2 regions of the Shewanella sp. SW24 genome follow, and region 2 is predicted to be linked to the other one. Evidence: riboswitches for the same ligand, from Rfam matches in the RefSeq annotation. Region 2 holds a riboswitch; the other holds the start of a gene.
The links. A riboswitch is a leader RNA that binds a small molecule or an ion and turns the genes downstream of it on or off. The one in region 2 is predicted to bind lysine.
Positions count from the first base shown of each region.

Region 1: it holds a riboswitch for lysine, as region 2 does, so the genes downstream of both, L5M17_RS18400 (Na+/H+ antiporter NhaC family protein) here and lysC (lysine-sensitive aspartokinase 3) in region 2, are expected to answer to the same signal.

Region 1 covers NZ_JAKKSH010000027.1:38,858-54,492, forward strand. The annotation lists gene L5M17_RS18360 (DJ-1/PfpI family protein) at 1-266, shown strand, start outside; gene L5M17_RS18365 (cytoplasmic protein) at 305-622, shown strand; gene L5M17_RS18370 (sulfite exporter TauE/SafE family protein) at 814-1,572, shown strand; gene L5M17_RS18375 (PQQ-dependent sugar dehydrogenase) at 1,743-2,954, shown strand; gene L5M17_RS18380 (transglycosylase domain-containing protein) at 3,109-6,186, opposite strand; gene L5M17_RS18385 (thymidine kinase) at 6,545-7,141, opposite strand; gene L5M17_RS18390 (multiheme c-type cytochrome) at 7,683-9,782, shown strand; gene L5M17_RS18395 (M3 family metallopeptidase) at 9,985-12,135, shown strand; gene L5M17_RS18400 (Na+/H+ antiporter NhaC family protein) at 12,280-13,848, opposite strand; lysine riboswitch at 13,928-14,124, opposite strand; gene L5M17_RS18405 (electron transfer flavoprotein subunit alpha/FixB family protein) at 14,220-15,146, opposite strand; gene L5M17_RS18410 (electron transfer flavoprotein subunit beta/FixA family protein) at 15,147-15,635, opposite strand, start outside.
Region 2 covers NZ_JAKKSH010000003.1:148,597-164,231, forward strand. The annotation lists gene L5M17_RS04730 (BON domain-containing protein) at 30-377, shown strand; gene L5M17_RS04735 (hypothetical protein) at 1,300-2,910, shown strand; gene L5M17_RS04740 (class 1 fructose-bisphosphatase) at 3,416-4,408, opposite strand; gene L5M17_RS04745 (S9 family peptidase) at 4,675-6,999, shown strand; gene arcA (two-component system response regulator ArcA) at 7,089-7,805, opposite strand; gene L5M17_RS04755 (DUF3293 domain-containing protein) at 8,393-8,827, shown strand; lysine riboswitch at 8,928-9,102, shown strand; gene lysC (lysine-sensitive aspartokinase 3) at 9,253-10,608, shown strand; gene L5M17_RS04765 (succinylglutamate desuccinylase/aspartoacylase family protein) at 10,610-11,731, shown strand; gene L5M17_RS04770 (zinc transporter ZntB) at 11,831-12,796, opposite strand; gene L5M17_RS04775 (YacL family protein) at 12,993-13,367, shown strand; gene L5M17_RS04780 (response regulator) at 13,459-14,088, opposite strand; gene narQ (nitrate/nitrite two-component system sensor histidine kinase NarQ) at 14,081-15,635, opposite strand, start outside.

The sequences.
Region 1 (15,635 bases), on a different contig from region 2:
ACAATCTTTCAGCAACGACTCACCCCGATGCAAAACCTGCCCTAGTTGCCATGGGCGTCGATGTAGAAGACTGCGCCCTCGTGATTAATGGCAATATTGCCACTGCGGGTGGCTGCTTGTCCTCACTCTATTTAACCGGCTGGGTTGCGGAGTGCTTATTCGACAGTGCGAAACGCCGCGAAATTCACAGGCAGCTTATTCCTGCTGGGCAAACAGATATTTTTGAAGCATTAATCCAATCCTCCATCTCCGCGGCCATTCGTTAAAAGTGATGTAGATACTCTCGATGAATGAAAAGGATCCCATGATAAAACTTAAAAATCTTCTCGAGGCTATAAAAGCCGAGCATCAAATAACCACCCAGAATGAACTTGTGGCTTTGCTATCGCAAAATGAATTACTCATTCAGCAAATCCAAACTGCTGATGCGCAGTATTGGGTCAATTTTGCTAAGAATACCTTCGATGGTTGGTATTGCATTCGAACACCTATGCTCAGTACCTTTCATGTTTATTACCAAGAACGTGGACAAAACTGCTGGGGAGAAGATGTTTTTACCGAGCAAAGTGAAGCCATAGCTGCGGTTATTTTTATGTCAGGCATTTGGGATCAAGTCCACTAGCACTAAGCAAGTAAAAGCCTGCTCACTCATCCTATATCTTCACCTTCACGAATGGCGATATGTAACGAATCATTACGCGACTTTCAATATCGAAATCATCCTGTTAGGGTGAGTGCTTAGATTGACTCATAATAACAGACACATTTTGAGCGCTCTGTTTAACTCTCTCATTGTCCAAAGGAGCGGTATCTATGGACTGGCTTATTATTGCACTCGCGGGCTTTTTAGGCGGCATGCTCAATGCAGTTGCCGGTGGAGGCAGTTTTATTACCCTATTAGCGTTAGTGTTTGTCGGGGTTCCACCGATTGCGGCGAATGCCACGGGGACAGCCGCGCTGCTGCCTGGTTATATCGCCAGCGCATGGCGTTTTAGAAAGGATATCGAATATCCGGCGAGTGTTAGCCTTAAGAATCTGATCTTAATTGCTTTAATTGGCGGCAGTATTGGCGCGGGTATTTTGCTGACCACCAGCGAGCAAGTCTTCGCAAAGCTGATCCCTTGGCTGATTCTACTGGCCACCGCGGCCTTTATTGTTGGCCCTTGGTTGCTCAAACGAAGAATCGCAGAGCAAGGCGAAAACACCTCTACGCCAATGTTAAGTCCGATAACGGCACTGATAATGCTGTCGGCTGTGTGTATCTATGGCGGTTATTTTAATGGTGGCTTAGGCATCATACTACTCGCAAGTTTTGGCCTGATGGGGCAAACCAATCTACATGGGATGAACGGACTTAAAAATCTGATTTCAGCCCTGCTCACCGCCATTGCCGTTGTGGTTTATGCCGCGGGCAATGTTATCGATGGGCAATATCTGTTGCTGCTTGCCGTTATGGCGATTGTCGGTGGTTATGTGGGGGCGGCGCTGGCCTACCGTATTTCACAGCCCTTGCTACGCGGCTTTATTGTGATCGTCGGTTTAGCGATGGCTTTAGGCTTTTTCATGCGCTAGTTTTTCATGCGTTAGTTTTCATACGTTAGGCTTTTGATTTGTGAAGCTTAAACTCATAAAAGCTGGACAGGCGAGTTTTCGATACAAGGTCTCACCGATAAATTGCCCTTATGTGACTGACTTGTTACTCTGATCCATCCTATAGGAGAACAGTGTGATTAAGGATAGCGATGAAACTGATGACCTTGAAGCTGAGGACCTTAAGACTGAGTAAATTAATGCCAAAGACCTTGAAGCTAAGCACCTTAAATCTTGCCCTGTGTCTTATTGCATGCTCACCGGCTATTTACACCGAAACCGCTAGCGCAGCAACCATTAGCGTCAAAACGGAAACGGGTAATATTCAGGTAAAAACCATAGCCCAAGGGTTAGAGAATGTCTGGGGTATGGCATTCTTACCCGATGGCAGTATGCTCGTGACTGAACGCGCTGGCAGAATGCGCATTGTCAGCACGGCAGGCAAAGTGGGTGAACCCTTAACGGGTTTACCGCCGATGTATGCCAAAGGTCAAGGTGGTTTACTTGATGTCGTGCTTGCGCCAGATTTTGCCAGCAGCAAAAAAATCTATTTCAGTTATTCAGAACCCGCTGAAGGTGATGCAAGCGAGCTCAATAGCACAGCGGTCAGTTTTGCCACGCTCAATGGTAACAAGCTTGAAAATCTCACCCGCGTTTTTAGTCAACAACCCAAAATCAACAGCGGCCACCATTTTGGATCTCGTTTAGTGTGGGCGCCTGATGGCACACTGTTTATCACACTCGGCGATCGCTACAGCGAAAAAGATAGCGCCCAAACATTGGACAATCATTTAGGCAAAGTGGTGCGTATTCATGCCGATGGCTCAGTGCCTAAGGATAACCCCTTCGCCAATACGGCTGGCGCCTTACCCGAGATCTGGTCTATTGGTCATCGCAATATGCAGGGCGCGGCGATTAATCCCATCAGCAAAGTCTTGTGGACTGGCGAGCATGGACCTCAGGGCGGCGATGAACTCAATATTGATGAGGCGGGCAAAAACTATGGCTGGCCTGTGATTACCTATGGTGAGAATTACGGCGGCGGCAAAATTGGCGAAGGCACTCATAAGACAGGAATGGAGCAACCCGTCTACAAATGGGTGCCCTCGATTGCCACGGCGGGCTTTATGTTTTACACAGGTGATAAATTTCCACAGTGGCAAAATAATCTGTTACTCGCCAGCCTAAAGGGAAAAACACTGGTGCGTTTAGTGCTTGATGGCGACAAGATAATTAAAGAAGAGCGGCTACTGAAAACTGAATTAGGGCAAAGATTGCGCTCAGTCGTGCAAGGGCCAGATGGACTGATTTATCTCGTAACCGATGAAGCTAAATCAAAAATTTACCAGTTATCGCCGCAGTAATCTTAATCGCTGCACTTTAAATAGAGCGCTTTAACTAAAGCACCTTAACCACAGCAATAAGCTCAATCGATAGAAAATTTAAGCCTTAAAACGACAAAAAGTGTTCATCAGGAACACTCTTTGTCGTTGGCGTGGCACTTATTAATTCATGCCTTTATTCGTTCACCACACACATGCCCTGCTCGGTTTGTACATAGGGAGCTAAAATAGGCATCATGCCCTTCATCACCTGCAATGGCAGCGCCGAGGTAAAACTAAAATCATCGGATTTACTGCCTGGCACGAAGGCGGTCAAAGTACCGAAGTATTTGTCACCTAGATAAAACACGAAGGTCGCGGTGCGGTTCATCGCCGTAGTCGCCACTTTTTTACCTTGCTGCATCTGAGTCACAATACGGTTATCACCGGTGCCGGTTTTCCCGCCTATGGCTAACATGCCACCTTTTTCATCGGTAAAAATGCCCTTTAAACGACGTGCGGTGCCGTTTTGCACTACGTTCGCCAGCGCCGCTTTTAAGGCTTGTGCTACTTCATGGCGCATTACCCGCTCACCTTGGGTGTTCTGATTCTGTAATCTCACTTCATAGGGCGTATCTGCGGCGAAATGCAGCTGATTGATACGCACTGTGGGCAAACGATAGCCGTCGTTTTGAATAATGCCCATCAGCTCGGCTAAGGCTGCGGGTCGGTCACCCGAGCTACCCAGCGCTGAGCCTAAGGATGGCACCATAGAATCAAAGGGATAACCTAAACGCGCCCAACGTTGATGTATGTCGAGGAAGGCTTCAACTTCAAGCATCACTTGCACTCGAACATCACGAGCGTTTTTATGCCGCGTCCTAAACAACCAACGGTAAACCTCTTGACGTTGTGCTTCACTCGCCTGCTTAACATCGTTCAAGTTGGCATCAGGATTATGATTAAGATAATCCAGCACCCACAATTCCAAAGGATGCACCCGTGCGATATAGCCTTGATCTGGCAAATTATATTTATCCGGACCGTACTTGTTATATAAGCTCTTAATACGACCATCGGTATAGCTTACCTGCGGCAATCTTTGCTTCAAGAAAGCCTTAAATGCCGCCATAGGTTCATCGGGCAGTAAATAGCGATACGCCGCCGTCAACTGCTGCTCCGACTGGGACAAACCGTCAAAAAACATGTCGAAACGCTCATTCGCAGCCACTTTTTTGTACTTGCGATAAAACTTAGTAACGAAGGTATTACCTTCTCTATCAGCAAATACCCGCAGATATTCGTCACGGCGCGGATCTTTATCATTACGCAGCAACTGGGCCATATTGCCCTCGTTTTGCATACTACTGCTGTAATTCACGATATCGCGCATGAGGCGCACAAACGGCAAGTTAACCGAATCCTGCAGGGCTTGGTAAAGTGTTGGCGTTTTTAAATCTTCTGTTTTTTTAAAGTTATTAAACACATGCAACCCACCACCGGTAAAAAACTGTTCACTAGTTGAGGCCGAATATTCTCGCTGTAACGCCGCATCTAACATGCGGTCTAAACGTCTGTCGGGATTCAAAATCAAGTAATCAATCGCCCAACGTGTTAAATGATCCCTTGGTTCGATAATGATGGATTCCAATTCAATCCCATGTTTCTTGGAATACTTGTCGTGGATCTCGGCAATGATTTCTAAGTAGGTCGCCATCACCCGCAATTTAGCGGTTGAGCCCAATTCCAACTTACTGCCCTCGTTAATATCAAAAGGCTGATCGGTACTATCCGTCTGCACTCTAACTCGGTTGGCGGTATCAGTGCGCTCATAAAGCGTAAAGCTATACAGTACGTTTTGCAGTTGACTTGGGTCGAGTAACCGTTCGCCAAGCAGACCCACTTGCTCCGCGGTAGGCACTTGCGCCAGACTGCGTAAGTAGTGACTGACTTTCTGCTGTAAGTCACTGTGTAAGCTACTATTGACCGTCAAATCGAGCCTGTCTAAATCATACAGCCCCACATTTAACATGCCTGCGGTGCGAATGCGAACTGTGTTCACGCCCTTATCTGCGCCAGATTGGGTATTACGCTGCGGCTTGGCGACCTTAAACTGCAATTTCTGCGCGAGTGCAGCATCACGTAGGCCACGATCAATCAAATAATACTGGCCGAGTAAACGGATATGGCTATCGACTAAGTTTTCAAGATCTTCATGACCTTGCAATAGATAGTAAGACGGACGACGTTGGGCGATCATCAAGGCAACCACTTGTCGGAATACTTGTCCGCGCTTGGTGGCATTACCTTTGATCTGCGGCGATGCTAACAGCTTGTTTGCAGTATCGAAATCGGTACCAAACCACGCCCACAGTCCATCACCAATACCATGAACTTCACCATGATTTGGCGCCGAAGATAATGGAACGGTATTCAGGTAATCTTGAACGATGCGCTTACGAGCAGGTTCAGTGTTTTCACCTTGTTGGTACACGCGCACACTGGCCGAGCCAATTTGCAGTAACTTATCTTTAATACTCAAGGTTAAACCTTGGGAAGAATGGCGGAATTTCTCAATCTGAGTCGCAAGTGTACTGCCACCCGCGGTAGAGACATTCATACCAACCATTTCAGCAATTTGGCTCATGCCTGCCACCACAAAACGTGGCCAGTCGATCACAGGATTGAGTTTCTCTTCCGTCGTCCATAACTCGCGGTTTTCAATAAACAGTAAAGTATTAACGATTTCATTGGGGATCTTATCGTCGTCCTGATAAACCCGTTTAGGATAGGCAAATTCGTATAAATCAGTATTGCGGCAATCGAGCAGCGTCAACCCAGATTGAGCCTTTTCATGGTAAGGCGGAAAAAATCCAAGTTGAGCGTATTCCTGCAACGCTGGCGAAAACGCCACTTGTTGCGTTACCTGAAAATTCCGTTGCAATAACCTATCAATATACTGAGGTAACTTACTGTAGCCATGGCGCTCATCAAAAGGACCATAACTAGGATAAATAACCGCTTGGCTCGGTGAGCTTTCTAATTCATAGGTGAGCGTCTTAGCATATTGATTGATGAATTTTGCTTGGTAAAACGAAGTTTTAACCTCAAGTCCAATCAGCAATGCAGCGCAGCAAATCAGAATAAAAAATAAGAACCAGACCCTGCCCTTTGATCTGGCTTTACGCGGCGGCTTAACCTTAGCTTTAGGCTCAGGTTGTGGTGGACGAGGACGATAATTTTCGAACTTCATCTCTGATGTGGAATTAGGCAAAACAGCTCCAAAAAAACACTAAAATATTCATCTTTCATGCAACTCAGCAAATCCGTTGCCACTCAGTCAAGCAAGATATCAAACTCATCTAGCCATTATCCGGCTCTATTAATTAGTCTTAGTACCCAACTTTATCAAACCTAACTTCACTGTAAAGAAGGGGGCCTGTGACCCACAACCGCCACTAATCAATACTAATGTTAAGCTGATAGTACATTTTGCCAAATATTAATTTGTTGATATCAAGGTATTTTCAGCGATTAAGGCAACAGACAGTATGACTTAAAAACAAAACGAGCTAATTTAAGTCGCATAAAAAGAATGAGTCGCTCAATAATTACACGCTATTAACTCAGCCTCATCCCACATATTCATGCGCATCCCAGATAAATTCACGAAAATGTTTGCGACAAACAGACTCGTAACTTTCATTACCGCCAATCGCCACTTGCTCACCCTCGCGCATCACCTTGCCTTCACCATCAAGACGCACCACCATGTTAGCCTTACGCCCACAATGACAAATAGTCTTCAGCTCAACTAATTTATCGGCCCAAGCTAATAAATAATGACTGCCGCTAAAAAGTTCGCCTTGAAAGTCCGTTCTTAGGCCATAGCAGAGTACAGGAATATCAATATTATCGACCACATGCGTCAGCTGCTTAACCTGTTCTTTACTCAAAAACTGACACTCATCCACCAGCACACAACTTAATGGCGTCGCTTGATGCACATCGCTAATCATTTGAGTCAAATCATCTTGGCTACTAAATACCTGTGCTTCGGTTTCAATGCCAATACGTGAGGCCACTTTACCTTTGCCATATCTGTCATCTATGGAGGCTGTCATGACCAAAGTATTCATACCGCGTTCACGGTAGTTATAGGATGACTGTAATAGGGAAGTGGATTTACCCGCGTTCATTGCCGAATAATAAAAATACAATTGAGCCAAGACTTATACCCTTTAAAAACGTTATCGCTTACGCGTCTGCTACCAGAGCCAAATTGAGCGCTAGTCTAACATTGCGCTTCACATCAGAACACTAGCAGCCGCTAAGCTTTTATCATGAAATTCTGCAATGACACCAACTTATCAATCATTTTAATCCCCAATCGCCTCCTGAAATATTTCTAGTCCACTTCATTTAATACTCTTCCCTGCAAAAAACATAAAAAACGCCCCGATGCCGTTCAATTGTTAATGAAAGCTTAACTGAAACTTAAATGTTGTTTCATAAGGAAAAATTAGTAAAAGTTAAATTTAAAAAGTGCGATCTACCTCCAAAGTAATAGGTATAAATGGGCTTGCGCTCAAAAAACAAACACAAATTTAACAGTAATATTTCATTCGAGACAAAACGTGCTCAATTAAAAAAAGAAAAGTATTCGATAGCTTGCAAATTGAGACCAACGGTCAAAGCACTAATCTACCCTGCAAACTTTAGTGCTCCACTCCGTCCTTTATTCGCATATTGGATCAAATGGAGATTATGATGAGAATTTTCACCTCTAGAAAACTGGCATATTTAGTTGCCTTAGCACTAACTGGCGCCCTTGTTGGCTGTGGCGATGATGGTAAAGATGGTGTAGATGGAGCACCAGGAACGCCCGGTATCCCTGGAACACCTGGTGAACCTGGAACACCCGGTGAGCCTGGAACACCGCCCCCTGTCACCAGTTCTACTATGACTAACGTCAAAGTGATCAACTATAGCTTTGGCGAAGGCAGTATCACTTACGAATTTGAAATTACAGATCAAAACAATAACCTAATCAACGGACTGTTAAATGCTCAAGCCAAAGTGGCGGCACTAACAGATAAAGGCTTCATCACTAACCGCACCGAAGCTGATAAAAATGGTGTTACAGATAACGTCCATATTGGCGGTGAAGCAACTCAAGCAACCGTCGGTGCTGAATTGACCGCTTTAGCTGATGGTCATTACCAATTTAAAGTACCAATGAAAGGGGTTAATCCAAGCACTGAAGGTATCGTTTGGTTACGTGTCGGTGGTAATAATGGTATTGCGACCTCTAAACCTCTGGTCGTTAACAAACCTGAAGGCACCCATTCAACCACAACTGATAGTTGTTACTCTTGCCATATCGACTACTCAACAAGTCCTCGTCGTCATGCAAGCTATGTCGCTACTGGCATGGACAGCGAAGTCACCTTCGTGGAAGGCTGTTTAGTGTGTCACGGCTCAGTTAGCCGCGCAGTTGTCAATGCTGAAGGTTTCTCTACGGGTGGCTATGCGACAAACACCCTATCTAAAATTGGTCATATCAATCACCAAGATTTTACTAAAGACTTTTCAGTACAAAACTGTACATCTTGTCACGTTGAAGCACCTAAAAACATCAACGTAGCTGGACCAGGTTGTATTGATTGCCATGACAGTGGTGGCGTACCAGGGGCTATTATCCCAAGTAATGGTGCGGATCTGCGCATTATGCACGAAAGCAAAGCGGGTATAACCGAACGCCAAGCGATTCGCGCTAAGTATAAATTGAGTCTATCAACACCTGTTAAAGTAGATGATATTTCTACCAAGACAGACCACTATGCGCCGACAGGTGCTGCGGCTGCAGTAACCGCCCCAGGCTGGTGTACAACGCTGACAGTGAAAGACACCGATGGTAACGTCTTTAGCATTAAAGACAACTTTAACTATTCTAGCCCGCTAGTATATGACGCTAAGAAACCCGTAGTTTATGCGGGCGCTTATTTACATTCCTATGAAAATGGCAGCTTAGTGGGTCGCCCAGGTAACCGTACTAACTACTACTATGGTTACAACACTGACGGCACTAAAAATATCTGTCATTTACTGACAGATATCAGCGCAGTGAATGCTAACTATGTTTATTCTGCCCGCGTGACATTCAGTACCGCTGGTTGGATGGAATATGATGGCAAGCAACGCTACCAAAGTAATGGCAACCTAAGAGCGACAGGTTATGATGGTTCTATGGGCATATCCTTTACGGCTTACTCAGATGTCGTTAACCCTGTCACCACTCAAAAGGTCTCTGGCTTCGAACGTCGTGAGATAGCGAGTACTAACAGCTGTACTACTTGTCACAACGATGCCACTGCGTTCCACAAAAATGGTGCCTTCGATGAAGGTGGTAAAGCTTGTATCGCCTGCCATGACAACGGCATGGAACGTACTTCAGCAGCCTTAGGCGCAGGTTTTGGTCCTATGGTGCACAGCTGGCACTGGGGTAATGGCGCTAAAGTCGGTGAAGTTAAAGCTGATGGAACTCAAGCGCAAACCGCTAACGGTGCAGGCGCGATTGAAGCCTCTACTAGCTGCGTTGCCTGTCATGAAAAAGCGATTGATTTAAGCAAAGTGCCAAATCAATACATCGCTGAGCCAGGTAGCAAAATGACAAGCCCAGTCACCGCTAACTGTTATGCCTGCCACACTAGCGATTCAGCTAAGGCGCATATGGCAAGCAACGGTGGTGAAATCAGCATACCAAAGGTTGCTGACTGGTTTAAACAACCGACCTCTGAATCCTGTGCAGTATGTCATGACACAGGTAGAAGTTCTGGTATTGATAAATACCACAAGTTTACTCGCTAATTAATCATCTCATCATCGCGTGATTAAGAAGTAAGTAAAAAGCGGTACCTATTTTCCCTGCAAGGAAATAGCCAAAGGAGTCTCGCTAATGCGAGGCTCCTTTTTTACTTAGACATTCCCGATAACAAGCCATTTTCAGCCCTATTTAAGTTACTAACGTTACAGTCCTAAAAAACAACAATTCAAAGGAAGTCACTCAATTATGCGTAAAAGTTTTATTGCCATCGCCATCGGCGCCACTCTCACCGCCGGATTCATGGCAGGTTGCAGCAGCACAGAAACTAAAGCACCTAACGTTATCTCGGTACAAAACCAAAATCCGCTGTTCCAAGCCAGTAACCTGCAATATCAAGCACCCGATTTTAGCCTCATTAAGAATGAGCACTTCGCGCCAGCCCTAGAGCAAGGCATGGCAGAGCAGTACCAAGAAATTCTCGCAATAGCCAATAATCCGGCAGCAGCAACCTTCGATAATACGATTGTGGCTATGGAGAAAAGCGGCGCCCTACTCAACCGTGCATCAAGCGTGTTTTATAATTTAGCAGGGTCAAACAGCAATCCAGAACTGCGTAAAATCCAAGGCGAAATGGCGCCAAAAATGGCGGCCCACTCAGATAATATCAACTTAAACCCAGCGCTATTTGCCCGTATCGAAGCCATCTATAACGACCGCACCAACTTAGGGTTAACCCCAGAAGCCGTGCGTTTGGTTGAGGTGTATCACCAACGCTTTATCATGGCTGGCGCTAAACTTACCGATGAACAAAAAGTTAAAATCCGCGCGTTAAATGAAGAACAATCAACACTAACGAATGAGTTCTCTCAGCGTTTATTACGCTTAACCAAAGAAATCGCCGTTGTGGTGGATTCAAAAAGTGAACTTGCTGGATTAACCGACGGTGAAATAGCTTCAGCCGCGAACGATGCCAAAGCGGCCGGTCACGATGGCAAGTATCTGATTAACATCACCAACACCACTCGCCAACCTGTGTTGGCATCACTGGAAAACCGTGAGCTACGCCAGCGTATTTGGGAAGCCTCAGCGAACCGTGGCTTAACTGGTGAAAACGAAACTGCGTCACTCGTATCTCGTTTAGCGAAACTCAGAGCCGAGCGCGCAACACTATTAGGCTATGAAAACTGGGCAAGTTATCGATTAGCACCGCAAATGGCCAAAACACCCGAAGCGGTTTACAGCATGTTTGGTTCAATGGTGCCTGCGGTAGTTGCTAACACAGAGAAAGAAGCGGCCGACATTCAAGCCATGATCACTAAAACCGGTGGGAAATTTGAACTGGCACCGTGGGACTGGGAGTTTTACGCAGAAAAAGTTCGCCAAGAAAAATACGCCCTCGATGCCAATAGCATTCGCCCATACTTCGAGTTTAACCGTGTGCTCGAAGACGGCGTATTCTACACACTCAAAGAACTCTATGGCGTCACCTTAAAACCACGCCCAGATTTACCGGTTTACCATCCCGATGTGAAAGCCTACGAAATGTTTGATGCCGATGGCTCAAGCATGGCCATTTTCTACGCCGACTATTTTGCCCGTGAAGGTAAACGTGGTGGCGCTTGGATGAGTTCGTTCGTCGGTCAATCCTTCCTCGAAGGCACTAAACCTGTGGTCGTCAACGTGATGAACATAAAGAAAGCGCCCGAAGGTCAACCCACCTTCGTCAGCTATAACGAAGTCACCACTATGTTCCATGAAATGGGTCACGGCACCCACGGCATGTTCTCTAAAGTGACTTATCCAAGTCTGGCGGGTACCTCGGTTTCACGCGACTTTGTCGAATTTCCATCGACGTTTGAAGAAGATTGGGCAGCCCATCCAAAAGTGTTAGCGAACTACGCGAAACACTACGAAACGGGCAAACCCATTCCCGATGAACTGCTGCAAAAACTACTGAAATCTGGCAGTTTCAACCAAGGCTTTGACACACTGGAATACATGGCCGCTGCATTAGTAGACATGGAATGGCATTCATTAAGCCCAGATACCCCGCTGCAAGATGTACCAACCTTTGAAGCCAATGCTTTGAAAAAGCACGGCTTAAACATTAGTGCCGTACCTCCGCGTTATAAGTCGACCTATTTTGCCCACGCCTTCCCCGGCGGTTACTCGGCAAGTTATTACGCTTATATGTGGAGTGAGATTTTAGCGGCGGATGCGTTTGCCTATGTACAAACCCAAGGCGGGCTCAATCGTGAAATCGGCATGAAGTACCGCAAAACGATCCGTGAAGTGGGTAATAGCATAGCGCCAATGGACGCCTACAAAAACTTCCGCGGACAAGAACCCACCACAGAAGGCTTACTTAAACGCCGCGGTCTAGATCAAGCACGCTAAGCTAAGAGTTGATAGCCTTAATGCGATAGGCTATAGATAAAGACAAACTCAGCCTTAACCAAAAAAATCAGCCAGCATAATGCTGGCTGATTTATTTTGACTTATTTGTCGTGAACGTTTGCAGTGAAAGGTTTCAATTAACGTCTAGCTAATTGCGCCTTTAGATTTGATTTTAAGTACGATAATACTGATCACAAATGCCACACTACAAGCCACTAAACCAGCGACAACAGACTCGGTAAATCCAAGTGCCACATAACCCACTAAGCTAATAAACGCCGCAATGAGTGCATAAGGTAGCTGAGTCACCACATGGTCGATGTGGTGGCAACTGGCGCCCGTAGACGACAAGATAGTCGTGTCGGAAATCGGCGAGCAATGATCGCCAAATACAGCACCCGCCAGCACAGAGGCAAGCATAGGCAACATCATGCCAGTGTGACTTCCCATCGCCATATCAGCAGCAATCGGCAACATGATCCCGAACGTACCCCAGCTAGTACCAGTTGAGAACGCGGTAATACCTGCTAGCACAAACATTAAGGCGGGTAAAAACGCGAACGGAATATTTCCTGTTGCTAAACTCGCCATAAACTTACCGGTTTCGAGTTGACCAATCACACCTGCGATTGTCCAAGCAAATAACAGGATGTAAATCGCCGGCAGCATAGAGCGAGCGCCCTGCACTATACCTTTGACTATCATCAATTTCTCAACGCCTTGCACTAAATTCAATATCAGCGAAACCGCTAGACCAATTAATGCACCAAAGAAAAGTGATGAACTGACATCGGTTTTCTCAAAAGCAGAAATAATATTAAATTCAATCCCTTCCGCCGCGAGTACTTGAGCGCCACTGTTAATCATAAAATAGAGGGTTGCAAATACCAACACGGTAATCGGCAGAAATAGACCTAAAATCTTACCGGTTTCGGCTTCAGGTAAATCCGCGTTAGCCCCAGGCGGTAATCCTTTAGACTCATCGTATAAATTACCACGTTGGGCATTGAGCTCATGCTCACGCATTGGCCCAACATCTAATCCCATAAAGACAACAAAAAGTAATAATAACAAGGAGAAGATTGCGTAAAAGTTCATTGGGATCATTTGAATAAAAATACTCAAATGACCCGTATCAGCAAAACCATGGGCAGTTAATATCCCGCCAATGAGTGCGATAATATAAGCGCCCCAGCTCGAAACTGGAGAAATAACGCACACAGGCGCGGCAGTAGAATCTAATAAATAAGCTAACTTAGCACGGGAAACATAATAACGATCGGTAACAGGTCGAGCGACCGAACCAACAACTAAACTATTGAAATAATCATCAATAAAAACTACGCAACCTAAAAACATGGTCAATAGTTTAGCATCACGTTTATTACGTATATGTAAACGAGCCCAATCGGCAAAAGCCCGCGCGCTGCCACTTACGGTAATTAACGCTGTAATCATTCCCAGTACAATTAAGAAACCGAGAATATATAAGTTCCACGAATTTAGACCTTTATCAGTCCAAAAAAGCCCTTTAACGCCATTAAATACAAACTCACCCGTTGCTAAAGGTGAAAATTGATTGAGCAATAAAGCACCAATTAAAATACCTAACCCCAAAGAAAGCAGTACACGGCGAGTCAAGATCGCCAACACGATAGCCACCGCAGGCGGCAACAAGGAAAGTGCCGAATCGGCATAATTCATAACAGTCATTGATTATTATCTTCGTTAAATACGAATGGAGGGCGACTGAACTGGTGGGAAAAGGCAATAGATACCCAAGGTCACCTGTCCTATCAGTAGCGCTCCATAGTAACTATTCCCAAAATCCATATCGGAAAATACTATGGCAGTGCTGCACCTATTAGGTACAACCCCAGCAGTTGATCGTGATAAATCGAACCACTTCGGCACCAAATCCTTTCGCAATCGATCAACGGAATCACCCTACTGATCACTACTAATATTTGGCGCGCCTCTACTTCTAAGAACGCCCTTGCACGGGCGTGAGGCACATAAAAACATAAGCGGCTTAGCAGATGCTACCGCAAAGCCACTTAATGTGACCTAGATCACAGATAAAATCAACTGAGACTTGTAATCAGCTCAGGAACCGCCTCAAACAGATCAGCAACGAGTCCATAATCGGCAACTTGAAAAATCGGCGCTTCAGGATCTTTGTTGATTGCAACGATGACTTTAGCGTCTTTCATGCCGGCTAAATGTTGAATCGCGCCAGAAATACCGACGGCAATATACAAGTTTGGCGCAACGATTTTACCGGTTTGACCTACTTGTAAATCGTTAGGCACAAAACCTGCGTCAACTGCGGCGCGTGATGCGCCAACTGCTGCACCGAGCTTGTCAGCAAGTTGCTCTAACATGCCGAAGTTTTCACCACTGCCCATGCCTCGGCCACCAGATACAATAATGCCAGCATTGCCTAACTCTGGACGGGCAGAAACTGTCAGCGATTGAGAAACAAACTGAGTTCTCGCTTCAAACACTTTATCAAGTGTCGTCACAGCTGCACTGTTACCTTCTGGCGCAGCGTCAAACGCACTGGCGCGCACTGTTATCACTTTAATGGCATCATGGCTTTGCACTGTCGCTAAGGCGTTACCCGCATACACAGGGCGCACAAAGGTATCGGCATTGACGACGGTAATAACTTCTGAGATTTGCGCGACATCTAATAATGCTGCAACGCGCGGAAGCGTGTCCTTACCTAAACTTGAAGCCGAGGCCAGAATGTGACCATAGTTTGGCGCTAAGTCCACCAGCAATTTGGCAAAATTTTCCGCTAAATGCGCTTCATACACGCTGGCATCAGCAACGAGTACTTGGCTAACACCTTGTAGTGCCTGCGCCGCTTGGACAACCGCGCCACATTGGTGACCCGCAACTAAGACATGTACTTCATCGCCTATGGCACGGGCGGCGGTAACAATTTTTGCCGTATCGAGTTTCAGTGCAGCATTATCATGTTCAGCTAATACTAAAATGGCCATTTAGATCACCTTCGCTTCATTTTTTAACTTTTCAACTAGCTCAGCTACCGACGCTACCATGATGCCCGCTTTACGTTCAGCTGGCGGAGTGACCTTCACAATCGTTTGGTGACTCTTTAACGTCACGCCTAAGTCTGCCACAGTAAATACTTCTAATGGCTTACGCTTGGCTTTCATTATGTTAGGCAATGAAGCGTAACGGGGTTCGTTCAAACGTAAATCGGCGGTCACGACAGCAGGTAAAGGTAATTTGAGAGTTTGCATGCCGCCGTCAATTTCACGGGTGACTTGTAATGTATTCGCTTCTAATTTGATTTCTGAAGCAAAGGTCGCCTGTGGCATATCCATTAACGCGGCAAACATTTGGCCAGTTTGGTTATTATCACCATCGATGGATTGCTTACCAAAAATCACCAGCTCTGCTTGTTCTTTGTCTTGTACCGCTTTGAGCAATTTGGCGATAGACACTGGCACGAGCTCTTCTTCAGT
Region 2 (15,635 bases):
GCACTTTTTGCAGTGTGAAGGAGCTTATAATGCAAACCATGAAACTTACGTTCGTTACCGCTGGTGTTGTACTCGTTGGTAGTTTGCTGCTTAACGGTTGTGATAGTGGCAATGTGAATACTCAAACAGGTACACCAGACTTAACTGTAACAACCGAGGATGGTACTGGTGATGATATTAAAATTGCCACAGCAGTTAATACTGCGTTGATCGCTGATCAGCAGCTACAAAATTTAGATATTCAGATAGAAACCCGCAAGGGCGATGTCACCATTTCCGGCAATGTAAATAGCCAAGCTCAGAAAGACCAAGCTGAACGGGTGACGGCAGCAACCTCTGGTGTGCACTCGGTAAATAATCGGTTGGAAGTAAAATAGCAATGTCAGTAAAGCCGCCTGTTTGATGTATTCAATTGACAGACGACAAACAGGAGCGGCAGCTCTTATCTGGCTTTAATTCACCGCTTATGCCACAAAATACCAATCCCCGCCAACCATGCTGCGGGGCGTTGGCTTCTTGATTTATAAAATGTGTGAGTCCAGCTATGGTCACTCACGCTGGCCTTGCGGCTGTGGTGGCAGATTTGTGCTTTGGAGTTTGTACCCGTCGTGACTTTCTTTGCGCCACATTTCGCACTTGCTACGTAGCTTTTGGCTTTGTGGCCTTACGGCCTAGGTGAATTAAAGTCGTGGGGCTTCACCCCTGACGTTTAATCAAGAGTCGACCAAGGAGGACTGCTCGTCCTCGTCCTTGTCTTTTTAATTGTTAATTCTACTGATGTAGAACCTTCGATTTTTAGTTCACGTCCATATTGTAGTTGCAGATTTATACGGCCTTACGGCCGAGGTGAATCAAAGTCGTGGGGCTTCACCCCACACCCGACCAAGGAGGACTGCTCGTCCTATCCTCCTTGGATGCTCCATGACGCCCCTTGCGAAGTTACATGCATTAGATACTAGCTTCGTGCTTATTCGAAAATAGCTAACGCTTCCGATGGGGCGTCCCTTCCCCCCGAAAGCTACGCAGACGTCCTGTCTGCGTCACGCGATTCTCTTCAACGCCCTTCAGCAACTTCGCAGGGGGAGGTGAACTTCAGTAACTAGTGTGTGGGTTGTAAACCTGGAAAGAGTTGTGCTGTCTCATTTTTCATTTGTTGTCACATCTGAAGACTTAATGCTAAGTTAGTGTCATACAATAATAATTTATTCGAAATGTATATTAATCTAGCCAAAACATATGCTAGGTGATAATTAGAGTTTCGGGCCATAACCTGTTATACGATTTATTTATGGTGGTAATGTGGAAAATTTTGAAGAAAATGTAGTTGCGTTTCTCAAACATAAAGAGAAAAAAGTTCTGGTTATCAAAGGAAAATGGGGAGTAGGGAAAACTTTTAAATGGAATGAGATCGTCAACAAGCATTTCAGTTCACTTGGTTTTTCTAACTATTCTTATGTTTCTCTCTTTGGTCTAGATGGGTTAAAAGAACTGCAGTCTGGTGTATTCTACAATGCTCATGCAATAAGCTCTGATAGCAAGTCAGCTACCATTAAGTCTAATTTAAAGAAAATTGGAAACATAGCAAAAAGTATCCCTCAAATATCAAAGTATGCAAATGCAATTTATGTTATTGAAAACTCACTTGTAGATGATTACCTGATTTGCATCGATGATTTAGAAAGAAAGTCTAAAAAGTTCTCAATGTCCACTTTACTTGGCTATGTATCAAACTTAAGTGAGTCAAGTCATTGTAAAATTGTATTAATATTTAATGATGACACTTTAAATGATGAAGATAAAAAAGAAATCGATCTATATCGAGAAAAAGTTATAGATTTAGAGTTAAAGTATTCACCTAATCCTGCTAACAATATTGATGTTGAGTTTAGAAACCACATATGTAGAGATTTGATTTGCGACATATTCAAGTCTGAAGGCCTAAATAATATTAGAATAATTAAGCACATAAAATGGAATGTTGATGCTTTGATGAATTTCATAGCTTCTTCAGAAGAAGCCGTCAGACATGACCTACTTACCACGATTGTGATACTTACGTATGTTCATCATGAGCCAAGTATCAGTATTCGAGCTAATGAAATTGAACGCGTATTTAGTTTCTCGTTAAAAAATGAGGACGTTGATAAAAATCTTCAAAGGCGTATTTCTTCACTTGGGTATATTTATTATGCAGATCATGAGGCTGAAATCATCAAATATATCGAGGATGGTTGGATGGATGAGGCTTTATTTATTGAAAATATATCGCGTCTTAACAAAAGACAAATTGATAGAGATGTTTCATCAAGATTAACGGAAGTCTGGGGTTTCTATAATAACAACTTCCTTTCCACTAGCAATGATGTGATTAGAGGCTTAGAAGGATTCCTTTCAGAACATTTGAACTCAATCTCTGTTAGGGAACTACATCCTATACTAGATACGTTGATGGAACTAAAAGAAGACTTTGATAAAAGTTATTGGATTGATAAATTTGTTACTTTAAACCTAGATAGTGATAGTCCTGATTTATTAATGCAGCTGAAAAAAATTACAACTAATGCAGAACTCATTGAAATAATTTCTAGTAAAGAGAAAGTCATTTTTCAACATCATTCAATCTACGCCGTTTTATCTAAAATAGTTAAGAACCGTAGCTGGAATCCTGAAGACGAAGAGTATTTAGGTAATCATAGTATCGATGAAATATACGAGTTTTTAGTTGGTGACAACAATTGTGATCTTATGCAAGTGGTTCGCGAAAGTATGGGTATTTTTAGACCTACTGAGGGCGACAATCCAAAAGATATCTTTGGACGAAACCTGCATCAAGCATTAATTAGAGTATCTGCAAGGAGCAAGCTCGATCGTTACAGAATTATACATTTCTTTGGTATCGAGTTTGACTGAACAAAGATAGAGCAAAGATAGAACATGCATAACTCTTTCAGGATTAACAGCCGACACCTAGATTTCAGAAGTTCATCTTTCCCTGCGAAGTTGCAGAAGGGCATTGAAGACTCTTTATTAAAGGCAAAAGAGCAAATAGGCTTCATTTTTATGCCTTGATTACTTTCCAATAACTCTAGTGTCTGAGGAATACACCATCCCCTCGGAGTTGCCGCAGGGCGAATAGACAAATTGCGTGAGTCTCGGCATGGATGCCGAGCTAGCTTTCGCAGGTGCAGGGACGCATCCTTCGGAAGCGATAGCAGATTTGGCAATGAGCACAAGGGGCTTTCAACTCAGTTGGGGACGTCATGGAGCATCCAAGGAGGATAGGACGAGCAGTCCTCCTTGGTCGGGTGTGGGGTGAAGCCCTACGACTTTCTCGGCAGCAAGGCCGTATAAATAACAAAAAAGCCACTGTGGTCAGTGGCTTTTATCATAAAAATCAAAATCTAAGCGATTCGGCTTACTCTATATTTGGCTCTTCGCTGTAATCGATACCGTGGTAGCTCAGGCAAGCGTCGACTTCGTTGCTGCTGCCTAGGATGACGGCAACACGTTGGTGAATTTGTGTTGGTTGAATATCCAAAATGGTTTCATAACCGGTAGAAGCCTTACCGCCAGCTTGTTCGACTAAGAAGGCCATTGGGTTGGCTTCGTACATCAAGCGCAGTTTGTACGGTTTTTTAGGATCTTTATTGTCGGTTGGGTAAGTGAAAATACCGCCACGAGATAGCACGCGGTGTACATCGCCAACCATGGCCGCAATCCAGCGCATGTTGAATGATTTTTCGCGTGGGCCAATTTTACCGAGCAGTAAATCGGCAATATAGGTTTGCATTGGCGCTTCCCAAAAACGCTGGTTCGACATATTAATGGCAAATTCGGCTGTGTCTGGGCTAATGCTCATGGCGGCATTCGTCAGTAAAAACTCATTGGTTTCTGGGTGCAAAGTAAAGAGTTGCACGCCTTGGCCTGTGGTTAATGCCAGCATGGTTGATGGACCATAAAGTACATAACCTGCGGCTAATTGTGCGCGGCCAGATTGTAAAAAACTAGTTTCAGTCAGCTCGCCAGCAGGGGCGGGCAGGACGGAGAAAATGGTGCCGACTAATGAGTTAATATCGATATTAGATGAACCATCAAGTGGATCGAAACACACCAGATATTGACCATTTCGGCTGACTTCAACCACATGATCTTCTTCTTCCGACGCCAAACCGCGCACTGTACCGTCAGCTTTTAAGGCATCTTTGAGCATGTCGTTGGTGATGATATCCAGTTTTTTCTGGGTTTCACCTTGGACGTTTTCTTGCTCAGTCGCGCCTAACACGCCCGCAAGTGCACCGTGGCGAACGGCATGGCTAATGGCTTTTGAGGTGTCGGCTAAGGTTAAAATTAGGTGGGAGAGGGAGTCGTTCACTGCCTGTGAGGTCAGGTGCTGGGCCAGAGTCTGCATGTTATGTCCTTTAGAGGTTCAACAATGAGGTCAATTTCGTTATTTGCCGCGAATGATAACTCAGTTAGTCGACAATTTCAGCGATGTTGCTGATGCTTTTAGCGAATATTAGGGCTTTTTGGGATTATTTGGATTGGGCTTGGCGCAAGGGCCTAATTTGTATCGGCATATTGCATGCTATTTCTATTTAGGGTTTGCCTCTGGCACAATGTCGGCTTGTTTTTAATCGCTGACATCTTAGGCGATTATGTTTCCAAGGAATAATAATGATTAAAAATAGGTTAACTTGGTTCCCTGCGTGCTCACTTAAGGTGCGCGCCGTTCCCCTACTGATAGCGAGCCAAATGGCCATGATTTCGACAGCTATGTTTTCAATTACCCCAGCTTTTGCAATGGAAGGCGGCAAACTGCCACTGACGATTGAGCGAATGAATGCCTCGCCCGCATTAGCGGGCACCAGTCCTCGTGGTTTGAAACTGTCACCCGATGGTCAGCGCGTCACTTATCTTGCGGGCCGTAAAGACAATCAAAACTTTTATGATCTCTGGCAGATGGATGTAAAGACGGGAAAATCTAGCCTATTGCTCAATGCAGATAAGTTGGCAAGCAATGAATTATCCGATGAAGAAAAGGCCCGCCGCGAACGCCAACGTATTTATGGTGAAGGCATTATGGAGTACTTCTGGGCCGATGATAGCCAAGCGCTATTAATTCCGGCTGCTGGTAATCTGTATTATTTTTCATTAGTGGATAACAGTGTCAGCCAACTTCCCATTGGCGAAGGGTTTGCCACAGATGCGCGCCTATCACCCAAGGGACATTTTGTGTCTTTCGTGCGGGACCAAAATTTGTATGTGTTAGATCTGGCAACCAGAAAGCTCCAAGCTATGACAACCGATGGCGGCGGGGCGATTAAAAATGCCATGGCCGAGTTTGTCGCTCAGGAGGAAATGGATCGCATGACGGGTTATTGGTGGGCGCCCGATGAATCGGCTATCGCCTTCACCCGTATTGATGAGTCCGGTGTCGAGCAAGTAACCCGTAACGAAATCTATGCTGACGGTATTAAACTTACTGAGCAGCGCTATCCCTATGCCGGCAAAAACAATGTCGACATCGCCCTCGGTGTGGTCACGTTAAAAGATAAGGCTATCAATTGGGTGAAGCTGCGCGAAGATCATAGCGATGAGAATAGCGAAGACAAGAGCAAAGATATTTACCTGCCGCGGGTCGATTGGTTGCCCGATAGCAAATATTTGTCGTTCCAGTGGCAGAGTCGCGATCAACATAAGCTAGATTTGCAACTGGTGGCGTTAGATTCACTGACTAAGCCAAAAACCTTAGTGAAAGAACGCAGTAACGCTTGGGTGAACCTCAATAACGATCTGCACTTCTTAAAGCAGCAGTCTGCCTTTATTTGGGCGTCTGAGCGTGACGGCTTTAATCATCTGTATCTTTTTGACTTAAAAGGCAAACTTAAAACCCAATTGACTCAGGGCGAGTGGGCTGTCGATGCGTTGGAATACATAGATGAAACCGCAGGTTGGGTATATTTCACTGGCCGCAAAGATACGCCAATCGAGAAACAACTTTATCGCATGCCTTTAGCGGGTGGCAAGGTTGAGCGGGTAAGCAAGCAAGCGGGCATGCACGATCCTGTGTTTGCCGACAATCAAAGTGTGTATCTGGATTATTTCAATAGCTTATCTCAGCCACCGCAGATCAGTTTACACGGTGACAAGGGCCAACAACTGGCTTGGGTTGAGCAAAATGAAGTCAAGCAAGGCCATCCTTTATATGACTATGCGGGTCTGTGGCAAATCCCTGAATTTGGTGAACTGAAAGCCGAAGATGGCCAAGTGTTACAAACCCGTTTATTCAAACCTGTTCCCTTCGATGCGAGCAAGAAATACCCTGTCGTAGTGCGGGTTTACGGTGGGCCGCACGCACAGTTAGTGACCAACAGTTGGAGCGAGCAGGACTACTTTACCCAGTATCTGGTGCAACAAGGCTATGTGGTGTTCCAGTTGGATAACCGCGGCAGCGCCCACAGGGGCACAAAGTTTGAGCAAGTGATTTACCGTCATTTGGGTGAAGCTGAAGTCAAGGATCAAAAAGTGGGAGTGGACTATTTACGAAGTCTGCCATTTGTCGATGCCGATAATGTAGCGATTTACGGCCACAGCTACGGCGGTTACATGGCCTTGATGAGTTTATTTAAGGCGCCGGATTACTTTAAAGCCGCGATTTCGGGTGCACCTGTAACCGACTGGCGCTTATATGACACCCATTATACTGAGCGTTACTTAGCCCATCCTGAGGGGAATGAAAAAGGTTATGAAGCCAGCAGTGTGTTCCCTTATGTGAAAAACTATCAAGCGGGTTTGTTGATGTATCACGGCATGGCCGATGATAACGTCTTGTTTGAAAACAGCACTCGGGTTTATAAGGCGTTGCAGGATGAGGGCAAACTGTTCCAGATGATCGATTATCCTGGATCTAAACATTCGATGCGTGGCGAGAAAGTGCGTAATTACTTATATCGCTCACTGGCAGATTTCCTCGATAGGCAGTTGAAAAACGCCAAATAGCAGGCATAAAAAAACCAGATCCTAGGATCTGGTTTTTTGTGAATCGATTTTTATCAAACCAATTAATGCGGATGTCGCTTAGCGGGCGATTAGCCTTCTAAGTTACCGCAAAAACGATAGCCTTCACCGTGAATAGTCGCGATGATTTCTGGCGTATCTGGCAAGCTTTCGAAATGCTTACGGATACGACGGATAGTCACGTCTACAGTACGATCGTGTGGCTTAAGTTCACGGCCAGTCATTTTCATCAGTAGATCGGCACGAGTCAAAATTTTGCCTGGGTTTTCAACAAAGTGCAGCATAGCGCGGAACTCGCTACGTGGCAGTTTGTAAGATTCACCCTGTGGGCTCACTAATGAACGGCTGTTGATCTCTAAGCTCCAATCATTGAAGCGGTAGTATTCTACTGAGCTCTTTTCTTCGACTTCAGCGCCAGCGCTGTTGACACGAGTCAGAAGGTTACGAGCACGAATCGTTAATTCACGTGGGTTGAACGGCTTGGTAATATAATCGTCCGCGCCAATTTCAAGTCCAAGAATTTTGTCGACTTCGTTGTCACGACCTGTCAGGAAGATAAGACCGATGTTGTTGATTTCACGTAGTTCACGTGCCAACAATAGACCATTCTTACCTGGCAAGTTAATGTCCATAACGACCAAGTTAATTTTGTTTTCCTGCATAGCCTTATGCATTTCTGCGCCATCATTGGCCTCAGTTACCACATACCCTTCTGCCTCGAAAATACTTCTCAGCGTGTTACGGGTAACGGCTTCATCTTCAACGATCAGAATGTGCGGATTTTGCATATTATTTACCTAAATTTTAATCAGTTTATACTAACCAATAAGAGCAACTTACTTCGGGCTCTTATATTCATAAAAGCGTTGATACTTCCTTGAACTGCTTTGTGCTCAAAAGGAAAATCTTTACGGTGACATCTATATCTGGATGTAGATTAAGTGCACGTTTAAGTGTAATACGAGAAAACGTAATCAGTACCAACTTCGATAAGCAATAGTTAGAATAAGTTCCTTAACTATTGTTTTTTTAAATGTTTAAAAGACAAATCAAATGTAGAACAGATTTTAAACAGATGCCCGGTCAGTTCACGTTACTTTAAGCGATATATGTAACAAACTGTATTGAACGATAAGCATCTTGCTCAATCTGTTTCAACTCACCAGTACGTACATTGTACTCGTTTTAGTCATTTGTTAACAAATGAAATGTTAACAAATTTTAGGTGAGCAGGGGTTTTTACCATGATATTTACTTTAGCTATTGATTAGTATAACTAATGTATTTCTTATTCCTGTGAGCCAGTTCACGCCTCTTTGGATTTTACAATCACTCTGCTACACTAGCTTGGGTTCATTTTTCGACTAGACTACCAATGGACAATACGACTCAAAATTTGTGGCAATGTTACCAAGCGCCGTTGTTTTTGCTGACTCAAGCATTATCCTGTGATTTTTCCTTTGCTGTTATTACCGCTCATAATCCCGCTTCAAAGCTTCTCTCTCCTAGCCAAAACCGTTTACTCGATCGCCAACTTCTCCGTGAAATTGAATTACTCGGTAGCCCTTATCGTGCTTTAGTGGGCGCAGCACCGGATTTATCCCACATGGAAAAAAGTTGGGCCGTGTTTATCGATAGAACGATGGCATTGCAATTGGGTAAGAAATTTAATCAATATGCGATTTATGTTGTCGAACAAGGGGATGTGAGCTTAGTGCCTTGCACCTTGGATGGACATGATGAAGTGTGTTTAGGCAAATTTAGAGATTATGTGCAGCTGGTATACGAGCTACCCGATTTGAACACTTAGTTGTTTTCAAAAGATTTTATTTAAATTGTTCATTTGTTATGAAATTAGCATTGACTTCATTAGGGGTTTATTGCTACTTTTTTCGTCCCTTTCCTAGGAAAGGAACAGAAGAGGAGCGTTAACTAGGTAGTCGGTCAGAGGAGCACAAACTCCAGCGATGACTGATGAGGGAGATTAGCGCCGAGGCATAGATATGGTTGCTGCATGTTTATGTCGGTCGCTCAGGCTGAATCCTGACGATTGTCACCTGTAATTGGTGGAGAGCTTCTGGTGACGATTGCTGTTTCCCTTCTTTTGGGGTGCGTTATCATTGAGCACCAGGCTCTTCGAACGAAGTTAGTTCGGAGTGTGATCATGTTAGTTAATCAATATTTTATTCAATCTGCGTTTATTTCTTGCCCTACGTGTTTCACGGAGGTGCGCTAATGTCCTTCGTTGTCGCAAAATTTGGTGGCACCTCAGTCGCCGACTATAACGCTATGAATCGCTGTGCCGACATAGTGTTAGCTAATCCTGATTGCCGTTTAGTCGTGGTCAGCGCTTCGAGCGGCGTGACTAATTTGCTAGTGGAATTGACCCAAGAATCGATCAACGACGATGGACGATTACAGCGATTAAAACAAATTGCCCAAATTCAATATGCGATTTTAGATAAGCTCGGTCGTCCTAACGATGTGGCCGCCGCATTAGATAAATTATTGAGTCGCATGTCGGTATTGAGTGAAGCGCTCGCATCACAACGCAGCAAAGCGACTATGGATGAGTTGTTGTCCCTCGGTGAGCAATGTTCTTCGGCGTTGTTTTCGGCGGTGATCCGCGAGAAAGGTGTTAACTCCAGTGCCTTCGATGTGCGCCGAGTGTTACGTACTGACAGCCACTTTGGCCGCGCGGAACCTCAGGTTGAGCAGATTGCGACTTTAGCTCGTGATTATCTACAGCCACTGTTAGCGGAACAAGTGATTGTCACGCAAGGCTTTATCGGTGCCGATGAAGCGGGACAAACAACAACGTTAGGTCGTGGTGGTAGTGACTATTCTGCTGCACTGTTAGCTGAAGCGTTACGCGCCTCAGCAGTCGAGATTTGGACCGATGTTGCGGGGATTTATACAACCGATCCGCGTCTTGCGCCCAATGCCTTTCCGATTGCCGAGATCAGTTTCAATGAGGCTGCCGAGATGGCGACCTTTGGTGCCAAGGTATTGCACCCAGCGACTATTCTTCCTGCCGTTCGTCAGCAAATTCAAGTGTTTGTGGGTTCAAGTAAAGAGCCTGAAAAGGGCGGGACTTGGATCCGTCATCAAGTGGAAGATGCGCCCGTATTCCGCGCTGTGGCTTTGCGCCGCGATCAAACCCTGTTAAATCTTCACAGCTTGCAAATGCTGCATGCGCAGGGCTTTTTAGCGGAAACCTTTGCGACATTAGCGCGACATAAGATCAGTGTGGATTTGATTACCACATCAGAAGTGAATGTGTCTCTAACCCTCGATAAAACTGGTTCAGATTCGAGTGGTCAAGGTCTGTTGAGTGAGGCATTGCTGCAAGAATTATCACAGCATTGTCGTGTGCGCGTCGAAGATGGACTGGCCTTGGTGGCGATTATCGGTAATCGCATCGCGACGACGCCTGGTATTTGTCGTCGTGTGTTTGAAGTGTTAGAACCACACAATGTTCGGATGATTTGCCAAGGTGCCAGCCCACATAATCTGTGCGTGTTAGTAGCAGAATCGGAAGCGGCGCAAGTGGTTAAATCGCTGCATCAAAATCTGTTCGAAGGCGTTTAGTATGTTGCCGACAACATCGTCTCTGCAAATCGGGGAGCTTGCCGCAGGGCAAGCACTCACTTTGCCTATCTACCATTTCAAGCCGAGTGACGATAAGGCGACTGGCCCCAAAGTGTATATTCAGGCCAATGTTCACGGTGCTGAAGTACAAGGTAATGCGGTGATTTATCAGTTGATGAAGCAGCTTGAACACTGTGACATCCGCGGCGAAATCACCTTAGTGCCATTGGCGAATCCACTCGGGATCAACCAAAAAAGTGGTGAGTTTACCCTTGGCCGATTTGATCCTATTACGGGGGCGAATTGGAATCGTGAGTATTTGAATCATGCTATTGATTTGCCGACTTGGTATGGCGAACATGCCAAGCTGAGTGATAGCGAGCTGATACAAGCCTATCGCAGTACTTTGGTTGAAGCCTGTCAGCAAAAATTGCGTCATGAATGGGGCATTACTACTGGCCATAGGCTCGCGGTTAATCTGCAGATTATGGCCCATGGCGCGGATATAGTGCTCGATCTGCATACGGGTCCTAAATCCTGTAAACATTTGTATTGTCCCGAATATGACTTAGCTGCTGCGCAGTTTTTGTCGATCCCTTATACGCTCATTATCCCCAATGCCTTTGGTGGCGCCATGGATGAGGCTGCGTTTTGTCCATGGTGGCAATTGAGTGATTTTGCAAAATCACAAGGGCGCGATTTAGGAGTTGCAGTGTCAGCGTTAACGTTGGAATTGGCGAGCCAAGAGCGCGTCTGTCTTGAGGATGCACTGGTTGATGCACAAGGGATTTTGGCATATTTAAGCCACCGAGGCGTGATCGCTGAAACCGTTGCGCCCGCTAAAATGCCGCGCTTTGGTTGTTATCTAAAAGACTATAAAAAATATCACGCGCCAAGTTCTGGTTTAGTGGAATACCTTGCACCTGTGGGCGAGCCATTAGCTGCGGGGCAGCCCTTAGTAAATTTACTGCGAATGGATTTATACGGTACGGCGGATGAGCTAAAAACGGTTAGTTTGCCGCAGGACTGCGTGCCGATTTTGCACTTTGCTTCGGCATCAGTGCACCAAGGAACAGAGCTTTATAAAGTCATGACTCATGCGTTTGAGTTGCCAACGACATAATCGCCCGCTTAGAGCATAAGCATTAGCCCATAACAATTAGTTTATGGGACTGAGAGAAAACAAAGCCAATCGATTAGGATTGGCGTTGTTTTAAGGTGGCTATAACCACTTGAATCGATAAAACAGCGCCATTTGCAGGGCGACGAGTGAGATTAATATTCCGCAGAAGGTGGCGAAGGCCCAAGTGTTGTCCGCGCCCGGTATCCCGCCAATATTGACCCCAAGTAAGCCTGTTAAAAAGCCTAGCGGTAAGAAGATTGCTGACACTAAGGATAAGAAGTATAAGCGTTTGTTGAGTTGCTCCGATTGCTGACTGAGTAATTCTTCTTGAGTCACATTGGCTCTATCGCGCAGGGCATCGAGATCTTCAATGGTGCGGATAAGTTTATCGTTTGTTTCCCTTAGCTTGAGTCGCTCGGTATCTTTAAATAGGCTGAATTGCTCGGAAATCATTTTCGAGAATGCTTCGCGCTGTGGGGCTAAATAGCGGCGGATGGCCACAGTTTGACGGCGCAGTTCGGCGATATCGGTACGTAAATCTTTAACATTGCCTGAGACGACGAGTTCTTCTAAATCAGAGAGCTGTTCTTCCAATTTATCAATAAACTCGACTTTACGATTGGTCAGTCGCTCGCAGATTGCGACGATAAAGTCCCCTGTAGTTGTAGGCCCATTTCCCTCAAGGATCAGCTCGGCGACATCTTTGACCGACTGTAACTCGCGATCGCAGGTGGAAATGATACGCTGTTTATCGGCATAGATACGCACTGCCACCATGTCTTCTGGAGCAGAATTGGGGTTGAGGTTAACGCCGCGTAATGCGAGTAATATGCCTTCACCTGTAATCACAGCGCGGGGACGAGTGTCTTGGGCGAGTAGGGCATCACTTTCGACCTTAGGCAGACCGCTATTGAGTATCCAGTGGCGTGCCTTTTTATTGCGATAGCGAAGGTGTAACCAGAGTAGGCCATCCTGAGGATCCCATTTTTCGATCTGTTCTAGGCTCAAGGTGGAACCCGCTTGGGCGCCGCTGAGCACTAAACTGTAGATAAACCCTTCGTGCATATCGCATTCCATTTAACTTTCAAAATCATCCAAACAAACTAACTGATTTTGTCATGAAAATGAAGTCAGTACTTATGCTTAACGACATGAGGTAAACGTTAATTGACATAAATTTGATGTGCTGAGGGATGCAAGCAACTTAGCCAAGGATAGGTTAAAATTAGCATTAGTAGGCTTAGATCAAAGAGACAATAAAATGGAATACGAATTTCGGCGTAACAGTTTAACTGGCACTTTTTTGGCTAGCTTTAGCATGGATCATGAAGTGCTTGGGCAATGGTTTACGGAAGAATTAGGGACTGAGTTAGCTAAAATTCAGCAAGTGTTGGGTGTGATAAAAGAAATTCAAGCCGATAAACGAGGTTCATGGCGTCTTGTTGGTAATGATTTTACCTTAGAGTTAGAGCGTGAACAGGCCCGAGTCTTTGCCAATACTTTAGGCTTTGAGCAAGAATATGAATTGGAAGAGGCTATGTCACTTTATGATGCTGAGTCAGAAGCTTATTGTGGCCTTGAGGATTTTGAGCAGGCGTTACTGAGTTGGCAGACATTTATCGAGAAAGGTCTGTAATCATTTATTTAATCTCTATTTGATAAAAACATAAAGGCAATCATGGGATTGCCTTTATTGTTTGCGCGATACCAAGCTCATTTTCGTATCTTTAATTATTCAGGTAGCGCACCGCCATTTCGGTTCTTGATTTCGCATTGGCTTTACGCAGTAGGTTTTTTACGTGCACTTTAACTGTGCCTTCACTAATGTGTAAATGCTCTGAAATCATGCGATTACTTAAGCCTTCCGCCAGTTGCTGTAGAATTTGCAACTCCCTTGGGGTCAGGCTTGAAATCCATTCTTGTTCATCGGTCGCATCTTTAAGTTCGTAAAGGTATTCCTCGACTTCATCGCTGATCACCCTGTGGCCAAGCATGGCATTCTTGAGTTTTTCGAGCAGCAAATCTGGCTCAGTATCTTTAAGCAAATAGCCGTCGGCTCCAGCGCGAAGTAAACGGATAACATCCTGTTTTGCATCGGAAACGGTGAGAATTACTATGCGTGAGGTAACTCCTTCTTGGCGCATGGCGTTGAGGGTATCTAAGCCTGTCATGCCTTTCATATTCAGATCGAGCAATATGATGTCGGGTTCATCGGTGACCACTGCGGTTAATGCGTCTAAACCACTACCGGCTTCGCCAAATAGGCTGAAGTCAGGATCTGAAGCGATGAGCTGGCAGATGCCTTTGCGCAAGAGGGGATGGTCATCGACCACCAGTACGGAATAAGGTTTACCCATTTGAAGGCTCCTGTTGAGATGGGAAAATAAGCGTCACTCTAGTGCCACTTGCCCCCTTGCTGTGCTGCATAAGGTTTAATGGGCTGTTAGATTTGAGTGCGTCGTCTTGTGCATTGCATCCTTGCTCAGTCGTGGTTGCCATAGCAGGTTTAAATCTCTTTAAATCATTGTCGCTGAACACGACTTTACCTGAAAGCTTACTGGCTCGTTCATGCATTATACCTATGCCAAAATGTTGATCTCGTTCTTTTAAATGTCCAATACCTATGCCGTTATCACAAACATCAATATTGACCATACCCTCGTCATCCTTATAGCAATGGATGTTAATGAGGCTGGCCTCAGCGTGTTTGATGGCGTTTAACGTCGCTTCTCGCGTGATCTGCAGTATGTGGATGTGTTGCTTTGCCTCTAGCCATTGTGGCGCAAGTTTATAGTCTAAGGTTATCTTTATATTCGTCTTTGTCCTGAGTTGCTCAAGCATAGCCTCTAAAGCACTTTTTAGATCGGGCTCTTTAATTGTGAGCCTAAAGGTGGATAGTAACTCCCTGAGCTGCACGTAGGCAGTGCTTACACCTTCGTTGATTTCGGTTAACTGCGCCTCAATGATTGGACTGCGGCAACTGCAATCTAAGTTTTTGCGTAATAAGCTAATTTGGATTTTTAGGAAAGATAGCACTTGACCCAAAGAGTCGTGCAGCTCCCGGGCAATCACGCCACGTTCCTCCATTAGCGCCAGTTGCTGTCTTTGCTCTGTGGCATTGTGGATCACGATTGAGCGGGTCAACATAATAGCGAAATTGTTAAACAAGGCGATATTGGGTGTTTGAGCGGCAATTAACTCTAAATAGCCTAAATTAGCCTGCTCAAATTGCAGTGGAAAACGGGTGCTCTCTTGAGTCATATCTGGCCAGCCGCCATCGGCCTCAATCACTTCAAGCTCTTGCTCGGGATACTGGATAATGAGTCTTAGGTAGTCGAGTGATTCATAGCCTTTTAACTGATTCAGCGCCGCCTTGAGCGCCTTATAATCGAGTTTATTTGCGTTTAATGTCAGTAGGTTATCATATAAGAATGCCAGCTCGTTGTTGGCCCTTGTCAGCGCTAAGGTTTTTTCTGCTACCTGCGATTCTAGGTTGCCATAAAGCGTCGCGAGTTCCTTAGCCGTTTTTTGTAGGGCATGGGTCAGCGCTGTAAGTTCAATGTATTCGGTCTCGGGCATTTCTATTTCAAAATTACCCTTAGAAATCGTGTTGGCCGATTCCATCAGTTTTTGCAGTGGGATCACTACTTTCTTCTTTGTAAAACGCACGGCCACAAAAGCGATAATGAGCATGACGCCTAAGCCTAATATTTGGCTGGCGGCAAGGAGCCTGAGTTTAAAGGCGGCGTAGTGCTCCATCTCAAGCACCAGTAAATCTATGGTATCAACAAAGTCCTTCAGTGAGGCGACATAATCGCGGGAGTTTTCTTGTTCTATGTAGTGTTTCATCACCAGCCATTTATCGATGACAAGCTGATATTGAGCGGCAATTTCTGGCGGACTA